2 regions of the Tindallia californiensis genome follow, and region 1 is predicted to be linked to the other one. Evidence: riboswitches for the same ligand, from Rfam matches in the RefSeq annotation. Region 1 holds a riboswitch; the other holds the start of a gene.
The links. Region 1 has a riboswitch for FMN ahead of BLV55_RS04630 (ECF transporter S component). Riboswitches for the same ligand answer to the same signal wherever they lie in the genome.
Positions count from the first base shown of each region.

Region 2: linked by a shared signal. The riboswitch ahead of ribD (bifunctional diaminohydroxyphosphoribosylaminopyrimidine deaminase/5-amino-6-(5-phosphoribosylamino)uracil reductase RibD) and the one ahead of BLV55_RS04630 (ECF transporter S component) in region 1 are both predicted to bind FMN.

Region 1 covers NZ_FNPV01000003.1:118,342-121,435, forward strand. Annotated here, with positions in the region: gene tsaB (tRNA (adenosine(37)-N6)-threonylcarbamoyltransferase complex dimerization subunit type 1 TsaB) at 1-64, opposite strand, end outside; gene tsaE (tRNA (adenosine(37)-N6)-threonylcarbamoyltransferase complex ATPase subunit type 1 TsaE) at 61-519, opposite strand; gene BLV55_RS04630 (ECF transporter S component) at 591-1,361, opposite strand; FMN riboswitch at 1,356-1,478, opposite strand; gene BLV55_RS04635 (Tex family protein) at 1,516-3,094, opposite strand, start outside.
Region 2 covers NZ_FNPV01000001.1:275,335-278,428, forward strand. Annotated here, with positions in the region: gene BLV55_RS01290 (bifunctional 3,4-dihydroxy-2-butanone-4-phosphate synthase/GTP cyclohydrolase II) at 1-37, opposite strand, end outside; gene BLV55_RS01295 (riboflavin synthase) at 51-692, opposite strand; gene ribD (bifunctional diaminohydroxyphosphoribosylaminopyrimidine deaminase/5-amino-6-(5-phosphoribosylamino)uracil reductase RibD) at 677-1,795, opposite strand; FMN riboswitch at 1,914-2,030, opposite strand; gene recO (DNA repair protein RecO) at 2,089-2,829, opposite strand; gene era (GTPase Era) at 2,841-3,094, opposite strand, start outside.

The sequences.
Region 1 (3,094 bases):
GGTTTTTTTCCATTAATGCTACGGCTGCAACCATCGAGCTACTTTCCATTGCCAAACATTTCATGATGCTACCAGCCCTTTCAGCTTAAGTTCATTAAAATCACCTAATGGGATAAAGCAAATCTTTCGTTGGTCGCTGTCCAGCCATCTTATCTCAATTTGCAACCGCTTATCCGGCAAATAAGCTTCCACCATATCCGCCCACTCCACCACAGAAATGCCATCTCCATCAAAGTATTCTTCTGCTCCCAGATCATTGAATTCCTGAGGGTCATTCATTCGATAGACATCAAAATGATAGACGGGCACATTGCCCTCATACTCCTGTAACAGGGTAAAGGTGGGACTCGTAATATCTTCCTTTACTCCAAGAGCAGCCCCTAAGGCTTTTGTAAACGTAGTCTTTCCTGCACCTAAATCGCCCCTAAGGCCGATAATATCTCCCGGTTCAAGGTTGCTTGCCAGCTTTTCAGCTAAGGCTTCTGTTTCTCGTTGGTTATTCACTTTCACGCATATCATCTGTATGACTTCTTCCCTTCATCAAGCACAGGCATCTGTCCTGTTTTCTATTCATCTTCCGTTTCCTGAATTTACATTTTCAGCAGTGGTGATATTTTTTTATATAACAGTAAGGTGAACACAGCAATCATAGTTCCCTTAAAAATATTAAAAGGCGTCACCCCATAAATCACCAAGCTTCGTACGTCTACAATACGGCTATTAGCAACATTTCCCATCTCAATAATCGCATCAATGGGCATAAACTGTGAATACATTGGTATTAACACAAAATAGTTAGCAACCGCTCCTAAGACAGCCATAATCAGTGTTCCTACCGCCACTCCTATAACGGCATGTTTCCGATCCTTTTTGTAATGATAAATCAAGGCTGCCGGCACCACATAAAATACGCCGATAATAAAATTCGCTAATTCTCCTACGCCTCCAGACCAGCTTTTTGTGATAAAGTGAAGTAAAGCTTTCACAAATTGGATCATTACCCCCGCCATAGGTCCCATGGCAAAAGCACCTATCAAGGCTGGCAGATCACTAAAATCCAACATTAAAAACCCAGGAAAAATGGGAAGCCCAAATTCCAGAAACATTAGAATATACGCAATAACCGCTAAAACGGCTATTCTAGTGAGATGCCTGGTTGTCATTTTATTTTTTGATCTTCTTTTACTGCTTCCTACAATTTCAATGGTTTTTTCCATAAGAACCCCCGTAAAGATAATTGGTAGTTGATGGCTGATCATTACCTTCAAGTACTCTAAAGAGTACAAGAACTGACAATCAAAGGATAAAAAAGACGCCCAAATTTCTTCAGGCGCCAGGTTTGAACAATCTATCCATACCATCTTCTCGCATCCAGACTATACTGTCGGCTCCGGAATCACACCGGATCAATCGATCTAAGTGATCGACTCGCGGACTATACCGCCGGTCGGGAGTTTCACCCTGCCCTGAAGATTATAAATTTATTATACGTTATCGCAAAACAATTGACAAGGTTTATTCCTGAGGAACTCCCTTCATCGTTAAACCGATGCGTTGTTTTTTTACGTCTACCTCCAATACTTTCACCCGTACTACATCACCGACAGCCACCACATCCAGCGGATGCTTTACAAATCCATTGCGAAGCTGAGAAATATGAACCAGCCCATCTTGCTTTACTCCTATATCCACAAAGGCACCAAAGTCGATAACGTTGCGAACCGTTCCCGTCAGCTCCATTTCAGGCTCTAAATCTTCCATCTTCATCACATCAGTTCTGAAAACTGGTTTAGGTAATTCTTCCCTAGGATCTCGTCCTGGCTTTTTTAGTTCCTTTACCATATCTTCCAATGTCGGAATGCCAATTTCCAATTCTTCCGCCAGTCTTTCCAAGTGAAGCCCCGACAGTTTTTCTTCCAAAACCCGTTGCCCCTCCGCTGTAAGATCCTGTACCGATAGTCCGGTTTTTTCCAACAGTTTTTTTGCCGCTTCATAGGATTCCGGATGCACGCCTGTTTTTTCAAGAGGGTTTTTCCCTCCTCTTATTCTCATAAAACCAGCACATTGCTGATAAGCAGCGGGTCCCAACCGAGAAACCTTTAAGAGCTGCTTTCGTTCTTGAAAAGAACCAATTTCATTTCGATAGATGACCATATTTTCCGCCACCGCTTTACTGATCCCTGCTACATATTGCAACAAGGAAGGTGATGCTGTATTAACATCTACGCCTACCCGGTTTACGCAGTCTTCCACCACTCCGGATAATCTTTCACCAAGTTGTTTTTGATTGACATCATGCTGATACTGGCCGACGCCTATGGCCTTCGGTTCTATTTTTACCAGCTCTGCCAGAGGATCCTGAAGCCTCCGGGCAATAGAAACCGCTCCACGTAATGAAACGTCCAGTTCCGGAAACTCTTTGGTTGCCAGTTTAGAGGCCGAATATACAGAAGCGCCTGCTTCACTGACGATAACATAGGCTACTTCATGAGAAAAATCCGGTATAAGAGAAGCAACAAACTGCTCTGTTTCCCGGGATCCGGTACCGTTTCCTATCGCTATCACGCTTACATCATGTTTTTTCACAAATTCTTTGATGACCTCGGCTGATTTAACAAATTCATTTTGTGGCGGTACCGGAAAAATAGTGGCTGTATCCAGTAATTTTCCAGTCTCATCTACTACCGCCAGTTTGCAGCCAGTCCGATAGGCCGGATCAATACCTAGTACCCGTTGTCCAGCTACAGGCGGCTGCATTAAAAGGCCGCTCATATTTTTTCCAAACAACTGAATTGCCGCCGCTTCTGCCCGTTCCGTCAGTTCAGCTCGTAATTCTCGCTCCAGCGATGGTTGTAACAACCTTTTCCAGGTATCTGCTGCAATTTCTTGATAGGTTTCATTTCGAGGGTCTTTTTCAGAGCAGCATAAGGTTTTTTCCAACTGAGCCACCATTTCTAGCTCTGGTGCGGCCAGTTGGATTTTAAGTGCCTCTTCTTTTTCTCCCCGATTAGCCGCCAAAATCCGATGATCCGGAATTTTTTTAACCGGCTCTGTATAATCATAATACATTTCATAAACAGTTTCCGCCTCTGGA
Region 2 (3,094 bases), on a different contig from region 1:
TTTCTTTTATCGCTTTTTCTATGCTATCAAATTTCATATTATTTCTCCTTTCAAAATCCGTACCTTTGAAGTTTTTCTACGGTTATCCCTGTATTTTCTGATTCTTTTCCCATCATTAATTTCTCAACATATTTTCCGATAATATCACACTCCAGGTTAATAACAGCGCCTATGTCTTTTTCCGTAAGAATGGTCATTTCTGCTGTATGAGGTATGATGGAGACCGCAAAAGCATCCTTCTCTACTTTTGCAACGGTTAAACTCGTTCCATCCATAGCGATGGATCCTTTGTGTACGATGTATCGCATGATTTCTGTTGTGGTTTTAATATAAATCCAAATAGCGTTTTTTTCCTGATATTTTTTAATCATCGTGCCAATACCATCAATATGACCTGTTACAATATGACCACCTAACCTACCATTAACCGGAAGAGCTCTTTCCAAGTTTACTTTTTTTCCAGGCTTGGCTTCACTTAAACTGGTGCTTCTTATGGTTTCCGGCATAACATCTGCTTCCATTTGACCGGCTGTGAAGTTGGTAACTGTCAGGCATACTCCATTTACAGCAATACTATCTCCTAGTTGCACATCTTGTAGCACTTTTTGACACTTTATTTGAAGACTAATGCGATTTTGTTGACTTACCAAGTTAACCACTTCGCCAATTTCTTCCACTATTCCGGTAAACATTTCTCTGCTCCTTTCATGTAGCCAGTCATTAGCCAGTCTTCGCCAAGCTGGATAGTTTCCATTTCCGTTATAGGCAGTGCCTCTTTCATATGAAGGATACCTTCTCCTCCAATAGGTCCAGGTGCTTTGTTTCCACCGATTATTTTAGGTGCGATATACCATAATAGCTTATTGATCATTTTTTCAGATATAAAAGATGCCATCACACGGCTTCCGCCTTCTACTAACACGCTGTCTACTTCTTTTGATGCGAAATAATCGATTAATGATTGAATATCAACCTGACCCTGTTTATGAGGAAATCGGACTACTTCAACTCCTTCTAGCAACAGTTTTTTTTCAAGATCCACTGGCATTTGATCCGTTGTTGCAACCATTGTTTTTATTTCTTTTGCCGTTGAAACTAGCGTTGATGTTAGTGGGATATTCCCTTTACTGTCTAAAACCACTCGGAGTGGCTGATTTACTTTATCCAGAGGCAGTCGTACCGTCAGTTGCGGATTATCAGCTATCACGGTATTCACTCCCACCAGAATGGCCGAAACTCTTTGTCTCACCCAATGTGCATGATTCCTTGCTTCTTCTCCTGTAATCCATTGTGAATGCCCTTGCTTTGTTGCAATTTTCCCATCTAAGCTCATAGCTGCCTTTGCGATCAGGTAAGGTTTTTTTTCTGTGATATAGTGCATAAATATTTCGTTTTGTTTTCTTGCTTCTTTCTCCATCACGCCAGTTATTACTTCAATGCCTGCTTTTCGAAGCATTTCTTCTCCTTTGCCGGCCACTTTTTCATTGGGATCTCCGGCAGCAATAATCACTTTTTCAACCCCGGCTTTAATGATTGCTTCCGCACAAGGAGGGGTTTTGCCGTAATGACTGCAAGGCTCTAAGGTTACATACATAGTACTTCCTGCTGAAGCGTCTCCTGCCTTCTTTAACGCATTTATTTCCGCATGAGGGCCACCTGCATATTCATGATATCCTTTTGAGATCAATTGGTCTTCTTTGGTAATAACAGCGCCAACCAAAGGATTTGGATTGGTATTCCCCCATCCTTTTTCAGCCATTTTGAGTGCTTCTTTCATCCATTTTTCATGTGGCATTACCCGTCCTCCCTGTTATTTTTCATTTGTTTAGCAACACACTATTTTTTGCTACAAAAAAAGTTCCCGAACAAAATGCGTTCAGGAACGTAAGGATACAAAAATCATACCTACTATGCTCATACTTCTTTCATCCAGACTTTAACTGTCGGCTCCGGAATTTCACCAGATCAGCCAATATGGCTCGCGGGCTTTAACCGCCGGTAAGGAATTACACCTGTCCCTGAAGTTATTTTATTGTTATGAAAACATTTTACCAAACTCAAAAAAAATGTCAATCTATCTTTACTTTTCTAATCCGGCAAATGACGTAAGCTTTTCGGTGCAAAATAATCAAAATGGTAGCGAATATATCCTTCTATCAGTTGTTGCAGTTCTTTGTTGATATCTTCCGGTACGGTTAACCGAGCCGCCGCTTTAAGGTCATGCTGCAGATAAAACCGTGCTAACTTTACGATTTGACAGGAAACAGGTTTCAGATCTTTTGCCTCGTGATCTTTGCTTGCACACACCATACCTCCCTGAGAGTTGCTGAAAAAAGGCATTGAATCGGATAAGCGGCTCCCACACAGAGAACAGGAAATAAAGTTGGGCTGATATCCATAGCTCGTTAACATCTTCAACTCAAAAGCCCTAATCAAAGAATCTATCTTAGTCTCTTCTCGGCACATTAAGGTTAAGGTGTTACCAAAGTTTGAAAAAGCATCGCTGTTTCCTTGTCCTTCTAAGGCTTCCAACATAACCAGTTCAACACTGTAAGCTGCAAAAGCTAAGCGGTAATAGTCTTCTCTTAATGGATAAAAACTATGTCGGACTTCCACCTGGCTAACCGTATACATATTTTTACCTTTATAGAGCAAAAACTCAGCGTGGGTAAAAGGTTGTACGCCAGCCAGCATTTTACTTTTTGGTTTTCGAGAACCTTTTGCAATCGCACTCATTTTTCCGTGTTGCCGACTATATAGTGTCAGCAAACTATCCGCTTCTCGATATTTTTGACTCTTGAGAACAAAAGCTTCCGTACTTAATAACATCGATTTCACCTTTACTCTTTATACCCAAGATCTTTCAGTATATTATCCTGATCTCGCCATCCTTCTTTGACTTTTACCCATAACTCCAGGTGGACCTGATGGCCCAATAAATCTTCAATATCTTTTCGTGCCGCTTTTCCGATACCTTTAAGTTTCCTGCCATTTTTCCCAATAATAATCCCTTTATGAGATTTTTTCTCACAAAAGATAGCTGCTTGTATTTCCGTAAGGTTTTTTTCTTCCCGATAGGTCATTTTTTCTGTTA